4 regions of the Glaciecola petra genome follow, and region 1 is predicted to be linked to each of the others. Evidence: predicted binding sites of a transcription regulator. Region 1 holds the regulator's gene; each other region holds the start of a gene.
The links. The regulator sigma-54, encoded in region 1, starts transcription at its own class of promoters, with help from an activator protein. The targets are predictions, from matches to a motif close to GTTGGCACGNNNNTNGNNT.
Positions count from the first base shown of each region.

Region 2: RM552_RS11340 (CCXG family PEP-CTERM protein) is a predicted target of sigma-54. The motif match lies at 2,714-2,732, and genes of this name have one in related genera.
Region 3: RM552_RS16875 (DUF2884 family protein) is a predicted target of sigma-54. The motif match lies at 2,563-2,581, and genes of this name have one in related genera.
Region 4: glnA (glutamate--ammonia ligase) is a predicted target of sigma-54. The motif match lies at 1,103-1,121, and genes of this name have one in related genera.

Region 1 is NZ_JAVRHX010000004.1:278,678-283,858, reverse strand. It holds gene arcB (aerobic respiration two-component sensor histidine kinase ArcB) at 1-41, shown strand, start outside; gene mgtE (magnesium transporter) at 38-1,396, opposite strand; gene RM552_RS14180 (HPr family phosphocarrier protein) at 1,495-1,767, opposite strand; gene rapZ (RNase adapter RapZ) at 1,784-2,722, opposite strand; gene ptsN (PTS IIA-like nitrogen regulatory protein PtsN) at 2,731-3,174, opposite strand; gene hpf (ribosome hibernation promoting factor) at 3,257-3,544, opposite strand; gene RM552_RS14160 (RNA polymerase factor sigma-54) at 3,568-5,076, opposite strand.
Region 2 is NZ_JAVRHX010000003.1:129,520-134,700, forward strand. It holds gene RM552_RS11330 (hypothetical protein) at 1-302, opposite strand, end outside; gene RM552_RS11335 (GntP family permease) at 460-1,839, shown strand; gene RM552_RS11340 (CCXG family PEP-CTERM protein) at 2,058-2,678, opposite strand; gene rlmF (23S rRNA (adenine(1618)-N(6))-methyltransferase RlmF) at 2,915-3,835, opposite strand; gene RM552_RS11350 (DUF2959 domain-containing protein) at 3,835-4,491, opposite strand; gene RM552_RS11355 (hypothetical protein) at 4,530-4,757, opposite strand; gene pip (prolyl aminopeptidase) at 4,926-5,181, shown strand, end outside.
Region 3 is NZ_JAVRHX010000008.1:20,502-25,682, forward strand. It holds gene yihG (1-acylglycerol-3-phosphate O-acyltransferase, YihG family) at 1-770, shown strand, start outside; gene RM552_RS16865 (mechanosensitive ion channel family protein) at 775-2,058, shown strand; gene RM552_RS16870 (hypothetical protein) at 2,102-2,302, opposite strand; gene RM552_RS16875 (DUF2884 family protein) at 2,617-3,432, shown strand; gene RM552_RS16880 (NAD-dependent epimerase/dehydratase family protein) at 3,532-4,422, shown strand; gene RM552_RS16885 (sodium-dependent transporter) at 4,482-5,181, opposite strand, start outside.
Region 4 is NZ_JAVRHX010000001.1:30,985-36,165, reverse strand. It holds gene RM552_RS00170 (AsmA family protein) at 74-859, opposite strand; gene glnA (glutamate--ammonia ligase) at 1,255-2,664, shown strand; gene RM552_RS00160 (DUF4124 domain-containing protein) at 2,786-3,307, shown strand; gene glnL (nitrogen regulation protein NR(II)) at 3,454-4,557, shown strand; gene glnG (nitrogen regulation protein NR(I)) at 4,554-5,181, shown strand, end outside.

The DNA.
Region 1 (5,181 bases):
CCTTACACGAGTGGATTAATCAGAATAAAATTGAAGATTAAATTAGAAATAGGGTGGCGGTGCCTAAAAAGGCAAAAATACCGACGACATCGGTAATAGTGGTTAGGATAACGCTACCCGCTAGCGCAGGATCTATCTTCATTCTTTTCATAATAATTGGCAGAGTTGCTCCTGCTAACCCCGCTGCAATCATATTCATCATCATGGCAAATGCAATGACCGCTCCCAGCATATAATCCTGTTTCCAAATAGCAATAACAGAAGCTATAAGTGCTGCCCAAATGAGTCCATTAAAAAAGCCGATGGCTAACTCTTTTCTTACTAACCAAATAGAGTTTGTAGTGGAAACGTGACCCAAAGCCATGCCTCTTATGACTAGTGTTAAGGTTTGGTTGCCGGCGACGCCACCCATACTAGGCACGATTGTATTGAGTATTGCTAAAACAGCTAATTGACTTAGCGTTGCCTCAAACATATCACTTACCGCGGCAGCCAAAAGGGCGGTTATCAAATTTACCCCTAACCAAACAGAACGGCGTTTAGTCGATTGACCTACTGGCGCAAACGTATCTTCTTCGTCATCTAAACCAGCCATGCTCATCATTGAGTGTTCTGCGTCTTCGCGGATGATGTCTACAACATCATCTATGGTGATTCGGCCTTGCAAAATACCCTCATTGTTTACAACTGGTGCTGATAACCAATCGTAGCGTTCAAACATGCTAGCAACTTCGCTTTCTTGCATGTCTACTTTTATAGAAATAGGTTCATCATCCATAATTTCTTCAACACTCACATCGGGGCTTGAGGTGAGTAGTCGAGCTAAAGAAACGGTTCCGATTAATAAGTCTTGGCGATTGACTACATATAAGGTATCGGTGTTTTCCGGTAACTCCGACTTTAAACGAAGATATCGAATGACAACATCAACCGACACCTCGTGCCTAAGAGTAATCGTGTCGGTATTCATAATGAAACCAGCAGTTTCTTCGCCGTACGACAAGGCTTTTTCAGCACGCAAACGGTCTTGAGTGTCCATAGACTTAAGAATACTGTTGAGTACATCTTCGGGTAGGGTACTGAGAGTCTCTGCTAAGTCATCAGTATCCATGTCTTCAAGGGCATCGACCACACTTGAAGGCATCATTTTGCCAATAATGCCGTTTCTTACGTCTTCACTGAGCTCTTCTAGCACATCAGAATGAAAATCTGCATCTAGCATTTGCCATAAATCATCACGTGTTTTAGTGACTGAAGATTCAAGCAACAATGCAACATCGCCAGCAGGAATATCGTGCAGGAGCTTGCGCACTCGCACGAATGCACCAGCGTTTAGATACCTGTTGATAGATAACAAGCGTGTTTGTGTATCTGAATTGTCGATAATTTCTGACATTGGATTAAACCCAACAGTAACCATAAACATGGAAATTTGGCTAAATAGTATAACACTAAGTCGTCAATAATTCAGTGAATTCTTGTTAATTCAGTGGCTTATTCACCTTCGTCGAATTTATTGGCGATTAGATTTTCGATTTCAGACATTGCGTTTTCAGCATCCACCCCACTGCATTCAACCGTTACTTGTTTACCTTTTCCACTGCCCAGCATCAATAAAGCAATCACACTATTTGCCGGTGCTGCTTGGTCATCTTGCGAAATAATAATGTCACTTTGATACTTTGAAGCAAGTTCCACGAGTTTAGTGGCTGCTCTCGCATGCAAACCAAGCTTATTGAGAATGGTTAAGGTTTTAGTAATCTTCACGCTTTTTGTCACATTTTTAGTCGTTATTATTGATAGGTTTAAAATTGCTTACAGTGGTATCGTCATTAAGCAGATTTTGAGTACTAGGCGTGTTTTCTATTTTGGGTGTAATTCGTTTTAATTCTCTGTGCTTAACTTGTGCATCACCATGACTATTTTTAAAAGCTTCATAGAGGGCCTGTGCCACATAAACTGACCTATGTTGCCCACCCGTACATCCAATAGCAATAGTGACATAGCTTCTGTTATTGCGCTCCAAATGTGGTAGCCAAGTTGTGACAAAGCTTTGTACTTGCCAAATGAGCTTCATTACCAGGGGTTGCCCAGATAAAAATAGCTCGACGGGTCCATCTAAGCCGGTTAAAGGGCGTAAGTCAGGTTCCCAATGTGGATTGGGCAAAAAGCGGACATCAAATACATAGTCACTGTCTTTTGGCAGGCCATATTTAAATCCAAATGATTCGAATACAATGACCAAATCAGAGCTTTTTTTACCCAAAACACGTTCTCTAACTAGTTCGGCTAAATCGTGGACTGATAATTGATCAGTATTGATATGAAGGTCGGCTTTCTCAGCTACAGGAACCAGAATTTCTTGCTCGGCGCTAATAGCATCAATCAAGGAGTTACTTTGTTTAAAAAGAGGGTGTAGTCGCCGAGTTTCACTATAACGCTTAATCAGTACGTCATCGCTGGCGTCTAAAAATATAATAGTGATATCCCAAAATTCAGGGAGATATTCGAGTAACTCACTAATTTCATTTTCTGTTTCGGGCATGTTTCTAACATCAATACTAACCGCAACAAGCTCGTGCTGTTCAACTACTGTATGTGTTAGCGTGGGCAAGAGTGAAACCGGAATATTATCAACACAATAATAGCTCAAGTCTTCTAAAGCTCTTAAAGCGATTGACTTTCCAGAACCTGAACGCCCACTTATTATTAACAGTTTCATGATGTTTATTATGCCAAAGCTGCCACTATTTGGTTTTTAGTTTCTGCTTTTCGGATGGCTTTTACAATATCTTTATTACTTAATTTGCGCGCGATACCTGAAAGCGCTTGTAAATGTTGGTCTGTTTGCTCGTCTGGTACCAAGATAGCAAAGAAGATATCGACTGGATGACCATCTATGGCATCAAATTCAATTGGGTGATTGCTTGTCACAATTACAGCTATCATATTGGCCAGGCCTTTTATCCTGCCATGCGGTAACGCGATGCCATTGCCTATGCCAGTACTGCCCATTTTTTCGCGGCTAATTAAGCTACTTAACACTTCAAGTTGGTCTAATTCAGGAGATTGTTTCACAGCAATTTGAGAAATGATTTCAAAGATGCGTTTCTTACTGTTGCACTCAACCGAACATTGAGTCCGGTCGAGTGAAATGATGTCGTTTATTATCATTGATATTTCTTAACGATGGTTAGTATATCGTTTATTCTTAAAGGAGCTTAAAAGTATAGAGCTGGCATTTGAGTCGCTCTAGTTAATGTCGTTTTAACTTTTCTTTATGCTTAATAACCTGTCGGTCTAGCTTGTCTATCAAGCCGTCAATGGCTGCATACATATCGGTATGTTCATTGTTGGCGAAAACTTCACCACCGTTTAAATGCATTGTAGCTTCAGCTTTTTGACTCAATTTCTCGATGTTTAAAATTACATGTACGTTGTTGATATGATCAAAGTGCCTCTCTAATTTTTCAAACTTTGTATCAACATAGTTGCGTAATGAATCGGTGATTTCTACATGATGACCTGTCAGGTTAATTTGCATATAAATAATCCTCTTTTGCTCGTTTACACGAGACTTTTTCGCTGATTGGAAGGGGGAATGTTTAAAGACTCCCGATATTTTGCAATTGTTCGCCTAGCAACGTTTATGCCTTGCTCAGCGAGCATTTGTGCAATTTTGCTGTCACTTAATGGTTTATGGGATGGTTCGTCAGCGACCATTTTCTTAATAAAGGCTCTAATAGCAGTAGACGAACAGTTTTCACCTGAGTCTGTTGACACATGAGAAGAGAAAAAGTATTTCAGCTCAAATATTCCCCTAGGGGTATGCATATATTTTTGTGTGGTGACTCGAGAAATGGTCGACTCGTGCATATCTACCATTTCAGCAACATCATTGAGTACCATGGGCTGCATTTTTTCTGGACCTTGCTCAAAAAATTCTCGTTGCTTTGCGACAATACAATGCGACACTTTGAGTAATGTTTCGTTACGACTTTCTAAACTCTTTATAAACCATTTTGCCTCTTGTAAGTGAGACTTGATATATTGAGAATCGTTCGGATTTTTTGTCGTTTTTGACAACTGAGCGTAAGTTTCGTTTACGGATAAAGCCGGCAATGCTTCATTATTTAATTCTACCGTCCAAATTCCTTTTTTCTTGTAAACGTTGACATCGGGTATGACATATTCAGGTTCTCTCGCAGAAACAACGCTACCAGGACGGGGATTTAGGGTTTTTAGTAAACGCATGACTTCGCGTAATTGGTCTTCTTTAAGCCGTGTTTTACGCATCAACGTACGGTAGTCTTTGCTGCTAATTAAATCGCTATGTTCTTCAATTAAAGAGCGTGCTTGTTCCAACCATGGTGTATTCTCGTCAAACTGTTGCAATTGTACTAACAAGCATTCTTGTACCGAGCGAGCTGCAGCGCCTACTGGGTCAAAACGTTGAATTCGTTTGAGCACGCATTCTACTTCGTCAAGTTCAATTTCGGCGTCATCTAAGCTCTCTAGTATCTCTTCTGCACTCACTGTCAGGTAACCTGATTCATCCACTGAATCAATAATAGCGATGGCGATAGATTTATCTGTTTCACTAAAGTGGGTCATTTCTGTTTGCCACATTAGATGGTCTTGAATGCTCTCAACAGTTTCACCTTGATAAATAAAATCGTCATCGGGATTGGTGCCCACCATTTTAGTAGGCGCTGAACTGGAGCCTAGGTATTCGTCCCAAGAGGTATCTACTGGCAGGTCGTCGGGCAATTCTTTATTTTCTAAAGCCTCATGACTGTCCATTTGATCAGAGCCATCTTTCTCGCCATTGATTTGTGTTTCGGTATTTTCTGATGCACTTGCCGACGCGCCCGCTGTTTCAGAATCGGATTCGCTTTGGTTGCGGTCATCACGACTCTCGTTTTCGAGTGACTCTAACAAGGGGTTAGAATCGAGGGCTTCTTGAATTTCTTGTTGTAAGTCTAATGTGGAGAGTTGCAACAACTTAATCGCCTGCTGCAACTGTGGCGTCATTGTTAGCTGTTGACTAAATTTAAGCTGTAAAGAAGGTTTCATTACATTCCTATCACTACAAACGATTCACACATATTAGCTATAATCACCTATAAAATTAATTTGTTTAACAGTCTCGTATCGCCTTGCTTATTCTCAATATAACAT
Region 2 (5,181 bases), on a different contig from region 1:
TGCTGCTGCATGTTTTGTGCCTTGGCCTTGTCGCCTTGATTAAATTGCAATAGACCTGGTGTGACAATTGTTTCTTGTATGTGCGTATTGTAGGCACCCAAACCCTCTAAAATATTCGTAACCTTGGTTTTATCATAGCTCGCTGGGGGTGACGACAATCTTTGCTCAACAAACTCAATAAGCGCTTGGCAACTTTGCATGTCATTTATCAATGATTGTGCCGAAGCAAAGCTCGAAAAAATTAAGGCGGCAACAAAAACGAAAGGCTTGTATGTTTGTTTGATTAGATTGATTTTTAGCATTTTATTTATCTATAAGTGATCATTTATTTAAAGCGTAAGATATCGGCAAAACAACTGATGTTCAAAGAATAAATTTAAATTTTTTGCTTAAAATCTTCACCCGAGTAGGTTTTTTGCTTTATGCTAACCTATTACGTCATCTTGTAAGCTAATATTTATGTCCGAGATTGTTACAACAGCAAACACAAGTTATTTGTTATTGGTGGCGGCAAGCGCCATTGTATGTTTACTGGTGTTAATCGTGAAGCTAAAACTTCACGCATTTATTGCGCTTATTTTAGTGAGTGTATTGACTGCATTTGCAGCCGGCATTCCAAGTAACGAACTTATTCCCACCATGACAAAAAGTTTTGGTAGCACCTTAGCGGCAGTCGCTTTGTTAGTTGGACTAGGTGCGATGATTGCAAAAATATTAGAAGTTTCTGGCGGCGCTCAAGTATTAGCAGACACCCTAATTAGCAAGTTCGGAACAGAAAAAGCTCCTTTGGCTTTGGGAATCAGTGCTTTAATTTTTGGTTTCCCAATATTCTTTGATGCTGGCCTTATTGTAATGCTACCCATTATATTTAGTGTTGCTAAGCGCTTTAATGGTCCAATATTGATATATGCCTTACCAGTTGCGGGTGCATTAGCGGTTATGCACGCATTTGTGCCACCACATCCAGGCCCAGTGGTTGCCGCAGGATTTTTAAACGCCGACATTAGCGTTTTACTACTGGTTGGTTTATTTGTTGCGCTACCTACTTGGTATTTGGGCGCATACATTTTTGGTATTTATGTAGGCAAAAAGTACAGCATTGACTGGCAGAATACATTATTGGCCCATGATCCTTCCACAAAAGCAAAACAAACACCTCCTAAATTTTCAAATGTATTGCTGATATTATTGTTGCCAGTTGTACTCATTGCCTTCAATACTGTTTGTTCAACGCTTATTGCAGCACAAGTGATACAAAGTGATTCAACATTTATAGCATTCATTCAATTTATTGGTAATACCCCCATTGCACTGCTTACCACCTTGTTGTTGTGTTTGATTATGTTTTCGCAACGCTATAGCATGCAAGCACTCCAAGACTTATGCGAAAGCTCATTAAAACCAATTTGCAGTGTCATATTGATCACGGGAGCTGGAGGCATGTTTGGAGGTGTTTTACGTGCGTCCGGTATAGGTGATGCTTTGGCAAATAGCCTACAAACCATGGGATTACCAATTATTGTTGTCGCCTTTGTCATTGCAAGTTGTATTCGGGTAGCACAAGGCTCAGCTACCGTTGCACTCACTACCACAGCAGCTTTACTTTCGCCTGTAGTTATCTCCGACAGCAGCCTAACGAGTATTGACCTTAGTTTAATAGTAATCGCAATTGCTTGCGGGGCAACTGTGCTGTCACATTTCAATGATTCAGGTTTTTGGTTAGTGAGTCGTTTGTTTAATATGGATGAAAAAACAACCTTAAAAACGTGGACTGTAATGGTTACCCTACTTGGCTTGATTGGCTTTGTTCTAAGCGCATTATTGAGTGTAATACTCTAAGCTACAATGTAAATTCTGAGATTGCTATTATCCATGCTCATGTTGAGTCTGAGAGTTAAACTTTAAATGCGAGTGTGAATGCATACTTAATATGCCATAAGGTAGATACATCAATCGTTATTCAAGCTAAATTTTATGTAAAAAAAAAAACCAGTGTTAACTGGTTTTTTTTTGGTGCTTTCTGTTAAATCAGAAAGTCGAACTGTCATAGTATTGATTTATTTAGTGCGTCTTGTAAATGCAACGCCAACAAGCGCTAAACCTAAAAGAGCAATAGACGACGGTGCAGGAACAGAAACTGTTGAAAGTTGCGTTGAAGATAATGCTTGTCTTTGACCACCATCGATCGCCAACTCAAAACTGTTACCGCCGCTATTTCCGTTTTCAGCCCAAAGTACGTTGATTATGTTATAACCAGTACTTAAATTCATGCCTGTTGCGCTAATTAGTTCTGCACTATTTGTCACAGGATTCCAGTTATTGCTCCACCAAAGGTTGTCGTTAACGTCAACAACTAGTGAACCATTTAAAAAGACTTCAGCGCCACGGCCAGCATCAAGCCCTGCGTACAAATCAAATACTGTATTAACCGCTGTGTTGACTTCAATCGACATATTAAAGATTGTATTGTTGTTGCTTGAACCTTTGTATAAGCCCGTTGCCACAGCTATATCATCAGAAGATATATCGCTTGAATTTATTGTTGCCCAATACGCTGCCAAGTCATTGTTGGCGTTGGGGAAAGTTGCATCAGCGTATTCAACTGTTATGATTGCCGCGTTTGCCGCAAACACAAGACTCGTAAATAAAGATGCGCTTAAAAATAATTTTTTCAACATTTTCTACTACTCATTTTGTTTAAGAATCTTTAATTAAGCAAATATTGGGCCAATTTATATTTCTATTATTTTCATGCGCTTACAATAAAAAATTTCGTTGATGTAAAATATTTGGACACTTTTCAAACAAATGCATTAGCGAATTCCTCGACCTTTTCTTGCCCATATAGAGTAATATTTTGCGCGTATAAGACAGATAGTACACAACAAGGGGATTCAATTTATATATTTTAGTATTAAAAACGCCAAGCAATAAATCGACTCATTTTATTACCTTGCGCCATTTCAACCACTCTATGTTCTTTAACTTGGCTTTTCTGCAAATATTTTATAATGGGAGCCACGTGTTTCTTGTTTGAGATTAAACTGGTAAACCACACGATCTGCTTTTTAAATTCAAGGCTTTCTAAAATCATATTTTTTATAAAACGTAATTCTCCACCGTCGCACCATAACTCCTTGGCTTGGCCCGAAAAATTTAACGTTTGGATATGTGAAGACGCTTCTTTATTTAATCCTAGGGACTTAATTCGCTTTAATTTATGCCTGCCTAAATTGCGCTTTTTCTTTAATGAACCTTCGTTTGCCGCCGCGGCACTTGCATGAAATGGCGGGTTGCACATACTGAACGAAAACGAATCCTGACTTGCAACAACCGTTTTAAAATAGTGCTTATTGTTTGATTGAGGGCGTACTATTATTTTTTTATATAAGGCTTTGTTCGCATCAACTAACAAGCTCGCTGACTGCAGTGCCGCTCTATCAATATCGCTTGCAACAAACTTCCAATTGTATATTTGACTGCCTAAAATCGGATAAATCAAGTTGGCGCCTGTTCCAATATCCAATCCACGAATGGCCTTAGTGCTCTTATCATCAATTACGCCACTATCGCTTAATAAGTCTGCCAGAGCATGAATATAATCAGCCCTTCCAGGCACAGGCGGGCATAAATACCCATCGGGGATATCCCAAAAATCAATACCGTAGTGATGCTTTAAAAGTGCTTTATTTAGTAGCTTAACGGCAAGCGGATTAGCAAAATCGATAGTTTTGCGACCGGCATGATTCACCGTCAAGCAAGCTTCAAGAGGAGGTTCCGCAATGATTAAGGCGTCAAAATCATAAGCATTGCGGTGAATATTACGATGATGCACTATTCGCTTTGTAGGGTCTTTATAAACTCATCAGACTGAGAAATGGCTGCGTTCATCTCTTTGAGTAGCACGTTAACATCTCGTTTAATAGTAGAGAGTTCTCCCTGCAGAGCGCCAATAGCATTAGCATTTAGGTTATGTTTTAAGTACAACACGTTGTCTTGTAAAGCGGTAAGTACCGGTTGCATGCTTCCTTCTACCTTGCGCATAGAGCGTAACAAACCATCATACTTGCGTTGTGTTTCTTTCATTTGGCGCGCGCTATCACGCTTTAAATTGGCATTAGATATTAACTCTATTTCTTCAGCCCATTCTCTAAACAGAGATTCAGCCACATTTTGTACTTTATCTATACGGTCAGTAACATCTTGCGCGCTCTCTTGGCTAGCCTCAAATTGATCATTTAATGAGCCATAGACCTCTTCTAATTCCCCACCATCAAAATTGATGAGGGTACTAAACTCCTCTAAGGCACTTGCAAACTGTTCTTGCGCTTCTTGCTGTGATTCTTGCGCATCTTCTACTCTATCAACCAAAATTTCGCGCTTTTCAAAACCAATTTTTTCCCACATATTAAAATATGCGTCTTGTACGGTTGACTTACAGCCCGTTAACGCAAACAAGGAAATAAATCCAAATACCAATACCTGTTTCATACTAACCTCTTATAGTTATTATCAATAAAAGCATAAGCTTATGAGCTTTCGCCTTTAAATCTTGCCGCATCAATAATACACCACAAATGCACTATAGCGCCTATTATCGCAGGGATAACTAGCCAAAATAACGCGTAGCCGACATAAACCACCACAAAAAATATTATTGCTGACAAAATTCGACCTTGAACCAATTGCCCTAATCCAACAATAAAAAAACTGCATATTGCCGCGAGTACATTCCCACCTGAACCTTGTCCTGACATAAACCTTCGTTTCCCTTATTTGTTTAACATTGAGCCCAAGCATTTGACGAAAAAGTCAAATCATGCAAGAGTTGTCATTCTTTAGTTTACCAATAAATGTAGTCTAAAGCAGTAATCCGCAAGGGGCAATTTGTTTCAAAATATTCGCTAAAAAGGAAATTCAAAATAGTGGATGGTTTCAAAACAACAAAGTCATATAAAATTACCAGCCAAGATGGCCATCAACTTTATGTTGAAGAGTCAGGTCCCAGCGATGGTATACCCGCGTTATTTCTTCATGGTGGTCCTGGAGCAGGCATTGGGCAACATTATCAATGGTTATTTGCTGGCACTAATTATCGCGTTATTGCCTTTGATCAAAGGGGATGTGGGCGCTCATTACCAACAGCAAGCCTAGACAATAATACCACCGCCGCACATCTTA
Region 3 (5,181 bases), on a different contig from region 1:
CTATCAGAACAGTTAATAAAGCCTTACTCAAAGTGATGCATAGACTCTATTTTACGTTCGCTATTATTAGCGTAGCAATGATTAAAATATTTAATCGAATAGAGATTAGAATTGATATTGACGAACCATTAAATAAACAAAAATGGTATTTAATTACTGCGAATCACATTAGTTACTTGGATATCATATTACTCATTGATTTTTGTGCTCCCCGCATTCCTCCTCCCAAATTTTTCCTAAAAAAAGAACTAATATGGTTGCCTTTCGTTGGTTTAGCAGCATGGGCGATGGATATGCCTTTTATGCGCCGTTATAGTCAATCTTTTTTGCAAAAGCACCCACATTTGAAAGGCAAGGATATAGAAGCGACGCGCCGGTCTTGTGAAAAATTTGTTGATACACCCACAACGGTTATCAATTTTGTAGAAGGCACAAGGTTTACACTACAAAAGCATGCTGAACGTAAGAGCCCCTATTCACATTTATTGAGACCGAAAGCTGGTGGTATCGCTTTTACCCTAACGGCAATGGGAGAGCTATTTAGTAATATCTTGGACATAACTATTGCTTATCCCAATACTCGCCACCCAATGATGGATATGTTGAGCGGCAGAATGACTACAATCATCATTGATGTAAAGACCATTGAGTTAAGCAACGAATTGATTGGTAATTATTTTGAAAATGAACACTTTAAAAATAGTTTTCAAGTTTGGATAAACAAACTATGGCATGATAAAAACAAAAGAATGCAACAATGGATGAATTAAACATATGTTAATTAGTCACACTGAAGTTCAAACGATTTTGCTCGACGTATTATTATATATTGGCGTTAATATCGATATCGATTCAAAACTGTTTACTTTAGTTTCTTTAATTAGCATTCTTTTATTAGCTGTTTTGAGTTACCTAATTGTTCGTTTTATCCTCTTTTTTAAGGTCGCCAGACTAATTGCCCTGACTAAAAGTCAATGGGATGATCAATTAATGGAGCATGGGGTTTTTAAAAGGTTATCTCACTTAGTCCCCGGCATCGTTATGTATAGCACTAAATCAGCTTTTTTCGATCCGGCTACACCTTATTTTGCAGCTATTTCGATATCAATAAGTCTGTATCTTATTATCACCGTGTTTCTTGTTATTCAAGCATCTCTCACTGCAGCAGAAGCAATATATAAGTTATCAGAATTAGCCAAAAAAGCCCCTATTACTGGCTTTGTCCAAGTTGCACGGTTGTTAGTTACCTTAGGGGTGATATTTATGATCATCTCACTACTACTAAACAAAAGCCCTATCTATTTATTGTCTGGTTTGACCGCAGTTGCCGCGGTTTTACTATTGATATTTAGAGATACAATACTCGGTTTTGTGGCGGGTATACAAATTGCTGCTAACCGCATGTTCAATACTGGTGATTGGATAGAAATACCTAAATATGGTGTCGACGGGGACATTACTCAAATCGGCCTAAATGTGGTTAAAGTGCAAAATTGGGATAAGACAATCTCTACTATCCCTACTTATACTTTAATTTCTGACGCAGTAAAAAATTGGCGGGGAATGCAGGAGTCAGGTGGCCGAAGAATAAAAAGAGCGATTAACATTGATATGCGTTCAATAAACTTTGCTAACAACGACATGTTGTCAAAATGGCGGAAGCTTAAGTTACTAAAAACCTATTTAGCTAAAAAAGAAAATGAACTTGAGCAAGATGCCGAACGTTGTCAAAAGGAAGCAGAAGACCTCGTGAATTCTAGAAAGCTGACAAATATTGGGACATTTAGAGCCTACGTGAGCGCATATATTGGTGCGCACCCCGACATCAACAAAGAATTAACCTGCATGGTCAGGCAGTTAAAACCAAGTGAAATTGGCTTACCATTGGAAATTTATTGTTTTAGTGCCAACAAAGATTGGGTCGCCTATGAACATATACAATCAGAAATTTTTGACCATTTACTTGCGATACTACCAATGTTTGAATTACGCCCTTATCAACGAGTGACAAACGATAAAGGCCAAAACGTAGCGGTAACTCAGGATGAATATCGTTAGGCTTGACCGGCTAAATTACGCGCATATTGTTAAACACTCAAAATTAACTAATGGCGTATGCTATTAATCCCATAATCGCTAGACTAGATACACCTAAAAACCCATACTCAATGCGTTCTTTTATTGCTTCAGCACCTGATTTGGTGCTGATAACGCCCATCACAATACAAGATAAGCCTAGAATTAATGTAAGCAACAGCCCAGCAAATAAAACTATGTTGCCTATTTCGATCAATATCGCCATGATATTCGCTTCTCCAAGATAAAAAATTATAACCCTACTTATTTGTCGACATTATGCCTTATTGTTTTATACAAACCTATGCTACTTAGGTATTTTGTAAGATTAATTTGGCCTAAATCAATAAATGACTGCTTAAAATAAGATAAATAATTCGTTAGTCAATTTGACCAATTAGTCGCCAGCTTAATTAATAACTTCCGTAAGATTGACTCACATACTCACCATAAAAAACTAAGCTATTGATTTAAAATGAATTTATTTTTGGCATTGCGCTTGCTTTATATAAACAATATTAATACCCATTAGGAGTCAACATGAGTCAGAAAAATATGATCACCCTTTCATTTATAACCGCAGTATCAATCGCACAAGCTGCATATACGCCGGCAGTTCTTGCTCACGATGGCTTTAGTACAGACTGCAATACAAATATAGAATCTGAGATGAATTTTGCTAACAACCAACTTACTGTTTGGACGCAAAACAAGCAAGCTATTACATTCGATAAAGCCGGCTACATTAGTGTTGACGGAGAATCGCTAAATCTAAATGCATCGCAACAACAATTAGCTAAGCGCTATTTCCAAGATGTTGAATCAGCCATACCCATGGTAGTTAATGTTACCGTTGAGGCTTTGGAAGTGACCAATATCGCTTTGACAGCAGCATTTACAGGTTTATTGGGTGAGGATAGTGAATTACCTAGGATGATTGGTAGTAAACTAGAAGAAATTAGCACTGCAATTGAAGAGCATGTCTATCAAGATACAGACTCACTCACTTTTAATAGTACCTACTTTGAACAAGACCTCGGGTTTGACGAAAATATTGATGAAGAGATTGAGGCTATTCAAGAAGAAATCATGTCAACAGCCATGGGAGAAGTATTCATGGCTCTAGGTAAAGCTATGATAAGTGGCGATACAGACTTTTCAAACTTTGAACAGCGAATGGAAAAACTAGGTGAAGAAATTGAAATCAAAGCAGAGGCGCTTGCTGAAGAGTTAGAAGAAACAGCTAAAGATTTATGTGAAACTCTGCAGCGCATTGATAACACTGAAAACGAACTTCAATCAATCAAGGGTCTTAAGGATCTTAATATGATAGAAACACATCAGCAAAAAGCATAACAAAAGACATATCTTCTTTTTACAGAAGATGCTTATTGACCGATGAACAAAAACAAGTGACACTGCGGCCAACTCAAAAATCGCAGAGTCACTTTTTTTATGTCTTCTATTTGTATTATTGGATTAGGCTGGTTAGGCTTTCCTTTGACCAAACACCTACAATCTAAACAATACCTCATTAAAGGAACGGTTCGCTCGCCAAATAAACAAAAAATAATAGCGAAAATGCTAAATTCCAAGATAGAGCGATTTGATTTGTACGCACAAGCACAACAAAATGCAGATGAAAAGCCTATGATCGAGAGCCTAGCGGCTTCAGAAGTTGTTGTTATTAACATTCCTCCCGGTCGAAAAAACTTTAATGCTGAATTATACATCAAGAATATGCAAGGCTTGATTCAGCGAGCTTTTGATAACGCTTGTAAGCATCTAGTTTTTGTCAGTACCACCGGTGTGTTTTCTAACAGCCATAGCATTGTTACCAACACTTCACTCGCTGATGCAAATACGCCATCAGGCGTTGCCCACGCAAAAATAGAAAATTATTTATTAAACAACTATTTTAATGCTACGACCATTATAAGGCCGGCTGGCCTTGTAGGCCCAACTCAGAATTTTGCAGAAATTGATATTGCCTCGACAGTTCCGAAATTTAGACATCCAATTTATACTTTGTGTCACAAAACCAATATTGAAAAAGGCAATGACCCTGTTAATTTAGTGCATTTAGATGATGTAATTGCAGTAATAGTTGCGGCTATTGAGCAAAAATGCACTGGACAAGCGCTCAATGTTAGTGCCACCGAGCATCCTACAAGAAAAGACTACTATGAATGGTGCGCCAAACAGCTAAATTTGCCTATACCAGGTTTTTTAGAAGATAATAAAAAGCGCCAAATAGGAAAAATAATTGACGCTTCAGATACTTATTCTTTGCTGGGATTGGTGCCTAATTACAATAGCCCTTATAAAATGCTGAAACAAGGCTAGCACAAAAGAGCAGCCAAATGCTGCTCTAATATGACCCTTATCAACTGGGCTTTAGATAATTACCCAATAATAGCTTGCCCAAAGTACTTAAGCGCAACTGTATTGATAAAAATAAGCGCCAATATACCGGGAATGAAAGTCCCTAAAGAAAAATTAACATATTTTGCTAACAAGCTCGTTTTATAGTTTGGAGCACCTTGTTCTAGTTCTGCATTAAAACCAAGCTTCTTCCAACGATAGCTGACAAACATACAAATCAAAAGGCCATTTAGAGGTAATATGGTGTCGTAAAATACATCATATACAACATCAAAAAATGATTTGTCGGCGCCAGCATAGTTAATAAAGCTTGTGAAAAATTCAAAGAAACCAAAAGAAAATGCACACATTAACGCAAAAACAACCAGCAAAGCCCCGCATATAAATAAAGAGCTTTTGCGGCTCACTCCTTTTTCACTCATTAAGCTAGATACCGGCACTTCAAAAATTGAAACCAATGAAGTGATCGCGGCAAAGAAGACTAATAAGAAGAAAAGACTTGCCACAATACTTGAGCCAACATAGCCTATACTCGACTGTAGCTCTAGAAAGATTTGCGGCAAATAAGAGAATATCATCGAAATCGATGACTCACTTAGTTCGTTAGTATTTACCTCGGGGTTAAACGAAAATATCGCAGGCAATATCATTAAGCCGGCTGTAAAAGCAACGGCTGTATCCGTTAAAGCAACTAGTTTTGCTGATTCAGGTAAATCCGCT
Region 4 (5,181 bases), on a different contig from region 1:
CAGCTTAACAAAACATGACCTTATGCCTTTTACCTTATTTTTGTGAGCTAAATCGTGATATTAGTTACAAAGATTAACCGTTGAGTAAGTCTTTCAACTTATCCTTCGCTTTATCTTTTAACTTGTCTTTTTCTTCTTCTAACTTTTCTTTTGCTTTCGCTTTTGCCGCTTCGCTTACGCGTTTTTTAGCTTCAGCTTTTGCTTGTGCAATGATGTTATCGAGCATTTTGTCAACTATCGCAGTACCCACTTGGTCTGCTGGTAAACCGTTAGGTTTGCCGATTGAACCTGCGCTGAAAGTGGGCAATTCTACTTCATACGCTCTTTGCTCGACCGGCAGCTCAATGCCTTTTGTATCTAAATTCTCAAAATTGAGTTTTAAGCGTACTTTGCTTACTTCTACGTTTTCAACAATGACTAGTGGGTTTGGCCCTGCTTTTTCTTCTACTGGCGCTTCGCCTGTTGGTAGATTTTTCATTAAGTTATCTTTTAATACTAATAAGTTGCCGCCTCCGTTGGCGTCTACTTCATAAAGAATTTCAGGGGCATTAACGCTCACTGTTTGAACGGTGTATGGTTCGCCCGTAATATCACCTAAATCTAAGGTAACCGATTCGAGACTAAACGCGTCAGACTGACTAAAGCCCTCAGGGTTTTTTACGTCTAAATCACTTATTGTCATGCGTCCTTCGGTTAATGCTAAATCAACATTAAAAACGCTTACGGATGTACCAAGAAATTTACTGCCTTGAGTTTCTATTTGTTCCTTAATGATGCCTCCGGCATTACTCAAAAAGTAATACGATCCACCCGCAATAACGGCTAGCAAAAGTAGTAATATGATTAAACCCTTTTTCATGATCTGGTCCTTTAGTTATTTATAGAAATCGTCTAAATATTAACACTATATTCTTAAGCAAGTAAGCGATAATACATCGAATACAGAGAGATATTTTACACTCCACACCAGCTTTTCACTATTTTAGTGCAGGCTCTCAAAAAGCCGCACCATGTTAGCTCAACAAGTCTGCTCCCGATTAAAGGTTACTGCCATATCTATATGTATTTTAAGGTGTTTTTTCAAGACGCCGTAAAGGCTTATTGTGGCATGATTATCGCTTAGGCATTTGGTTAATAAATAATAAGAATTTTTAGTGATAAAACATCGAAAGAGAGGTGAAAATACGTACTCTTGATGATACTCTAATTTGAGATACTTATTTTCAATTATAGACATAAAAACCGGAGGCCGATATGTCATACGAGTCAGTACTAGAACTGATCAAAGAAAGTGAAGCAAAATTTGTCGATTTGCGCTTTACAGATACAAAAGGTAAAGAGCAGCACGTTTCTATTCCTTGCCACCAAGTAAATGAAGATTTTTTCGAAGAAGGAAAAATGTTTGATGGATCTTCAATTGCAGGCTGGAAAGGCATAAACGAATCTGACATGGTTTTAATGCCTGACCCTGAGACTGCGGTTTTAGACCCTTTTGCAGAAGAAACCCAAGTAAACATTCGTTGTGACATTCTCGAACCATCAACAATGCAAGGTTATTCTCGCGACCCTCGTTCTGTTGCTAAACGTGCTGAAGAATATCTTAAATCTACGGGTATCGGTGACACTGTCTACTTCGGTCCTGAGCCAGAGTTTTTCTTGTTTGACGACGTTCGTTTTCACACCGACATGGCTGGCTCTTTCTACAAAATAGACGCCGAAGAAGCTAAGTGGAATTCTGGTGCTGAGTACGATGGCGGCAACATGGGTCATCGCCCTGGTGTTAAAGGCGGATATTTCCCAGTTCCTCCAGTAGATTCAGCACATGACATTCGTGCTGCAATGTGCACCGTTATGGAAGAAATGGGCCTTACTGTAGAAGCGCATCACCACGAAGTAGCAACTGCTGGTCAAAACGAAATCGCTTGCCTATTTAATTCGTTAGTTAAAAAAGCCGACGAAATTCAAATATATAAGTATGTTGTTCATAACGTTGCTCACGCATACGAAAAAACAGCCACCTTCATGCCTAAACCTCTTGTAGGTGATAACGGCTCTGGTATGCACTGTCACCAATCAATTAGCAAAGACGGTAAAAACGTTTTCGCTGGTGACGCATATGCCGGTTTGTCTGAAGAAGCTTTATATTATATTGGTGGTATTATTAAGCACGCTCGCGCAATAAATGCGTTTGCGAATGCTTCAACTAACTCTTATAAGCGTTTGGTACCTGGGTTTGAAGCACCAGTAATGCTTGCATACTCAGCTCGAAACCGTAGTGCCTCAATTCGTATACCATTTGTTACGAGTGAAAGAGCGCGACGCATAGAAGTACGTTTCCCTGACCCGACTGCTAACCCTTACTTAGCCTTTGCTGCTATGCTTATGGCTGGTATCGACGGTATCAAAAACAAGATCCACCCTGGCGATTCAGCCGATAAAGACTTGTATGACTTACCGCCAGAAGAAGCTGCAGAAATCCCAACGGTTGCTAGCTCATTAGAGCAAGCGTTAGAAGCCTTGAGTGATGATCGCGAATTCTTAACTGCAGGTGGTGTAATGAGTGATGAAATGATTGATGCCTATATTGAGCTTAAATCTGAAGAAGTTGAAAAACTCAACATGACAACTCATCCTGTTGAATTTGATATGTATTACAGCGTGTAAATACACACTGCAAAGCATTCACTTATGCAATTGAATACTAAGCCTGCTAACTGCAGGCTTTTTTTTTACTACCGATAACGTACAATGAATAAGTGGTTGCTTTAAAGTGTAGGTCTTACAAATGCGCATACTGATGTTAATTTTCATATTATTGTTTTCGTTCCAAACTATTGGCGAAAACAAAATTTATAAAACTGTGCATGCGGATGGCACCGTCACTTATTCTGATCAACCTTCAGAGGGTGCAATAGAAATCACTTTACATGTCAACACAAGTACGATTAATAGCAATAACGCGCGTCCTACACCTCAAGTTCAAGTGACCCAAAAGCAGAGTGCGCAATACACTTTGAGTATTGTGAGCCCTGAAGCTGATGCTACCATTCGCAATAACAATGGCACCATAAAAATTGCGGCTTCTATTGCTCCAGCAGTAAATGGACTATTTGAACTCTCTATCAATCAACAAACTCACCGCTCTGCTTCTGGTCTATTTACCTTGGTAAACATGGACAGAGGAAGCTACTCATATTCAATTAAATTTATTGGCACATCGGGCAAGGTAATTGCATCTAGTGAAGCGAGAGAATTGCATTTACACAAAGCATCTGTGCTAATTAATAATAGCCGCAATAATCCATAGTTTTAAGGCCTAGTAGTAGGCTGAATTGGATTATATAGGCAACTAGCTCTATTCAATGACCTTTCTGTATTGCTTCTTTATGGCGCTTTGCACTATTAAAGTGCATAATTATTGGTGAAGTAAAAACTCTTTTAGGGGTTCTAGCCTTGGTTGCTGACAATCTACATTACGAATTATTTTTAAACTCTATTCGAACTGCATTGGTGCTGATAGATGAAAACTTTGAAATTAGCTTTGTAAACGATGCCGCTCTAAATTTGCTAGAAACAGGCAAGAGCCAAATGAAAGAAAGGCCTTTTAATGACTTTTTTTTACCAGACAGCTTTAATTCAGAACAGTTTGTTCAAGCATTGTTAACTGGGGAAGAATTTTCAGAGTCCAGTGTTCAATTATGCTTTACAGATGGCCGCAGTTCTATGGTTGACATTAATGCAAATATAGTCAAAGCAAACAATAAACGCCAAGCATTGATCGAGATTATCCCGGTCGAAAAACAACGTAAAATTTCACAAGAGACACAGCAATATGCGCAGCAACTAGCGGCAAGAGAACTCATTAGAGGACTCGCGCATGAGATCAAAAATCCTTTAGGCGGGATACGAGGAGCTGCTCAATTATTAGAAAAAGAATTGCCCAACCCAGAGCATAAAGAATTTACAGAAATGATTATTAGCCAGTCGGATAGACTTCGAAGCCTCGTAGACAAATTACTTGGGCCAAATTCTTTACCACAGAAGTCTGAATTTAATATCCACAAAATTATAGATAAAGTCGGTGTTTTGATATCTGCTGACGTATCATTTTCTATTAAAATTGAAAGAGATTACGACCCCTCTATTCCTGATATCTTTGCTGACTCTGACATGCTCGAACAAGCGATATTAAACATTTCAAGAAACGCTAGTCAGGCGCTGCAATCCGTTAACATAGAACATCCAATCATCACCTTTAAAACCCGAATTGAGCGAAAATGTGTCATTAAAGGTGTTAGGCATGCCTTATGTGCAAAAATTAGCATAGTTGATAATGGTCCGGGCATTCCCCATGAAATTAGAGATACTCTGTTTTATCCGATGGTGTCTAGTAAAGCCAATGGCAATGGACTAGGTTTATCAATAGCACAAACCTTAACAGATCATCATAACGGCAAAATAGATGTAGAAAGCTTTCCTGGCTATACAGACTTCAGTTTGTATATTCCGCTAAATTATAAAAAACCAACTTACAACCAAAAGGATATTGAATCATGAGCCAATCTGTATGGATCGTCGACGACGACAGTTCTATTAGATGGGTCTTGGAAAAAGCGTTAAAAGCCGCTGATATAGATAGTCTTAGTTTTGACAATCCCGAAGACCTATTGCTACAAATTCAGTCTGGTCAAGCACCTATGGTCGTCATTTCCGACGTGCGAATGCCTCAAATGGATGGCATGCAACTCCTCGAAGAGATACATCACCATTTTCCAGATTTACCTGTTATTGTAATGACCGCACATTCTGATTTAGATAGTGCCGTTAATGCTTATAAAGGGGGAGCGTTTGAGTATTTACCAAAACCTTTTGATACCGACGAAGCTGTAGCGCTAACCAAGCGAGCGCTTGAACACGCTAGAGAATATTCTGGTGGCGCAAAGGCAGAAAGTATTAACCCAACAACTGAAATAATTGGCGAAGCTCCAGCCATGCAAGAAGTATTTCGTGCGATTGGAAGGCTATCACGTTCTTCAATTAGTGTGCTTATTAATGGACAATCCGGCACAGGTAAGGAACTTGTCGCTCATGCATTGCACAAGCATAGTCCGCGACACCGCAATACCTTTGTTGCATTAAATATGGCAGCTATCCCTGCAGATTTAGTCGAGTCCGAGTTAT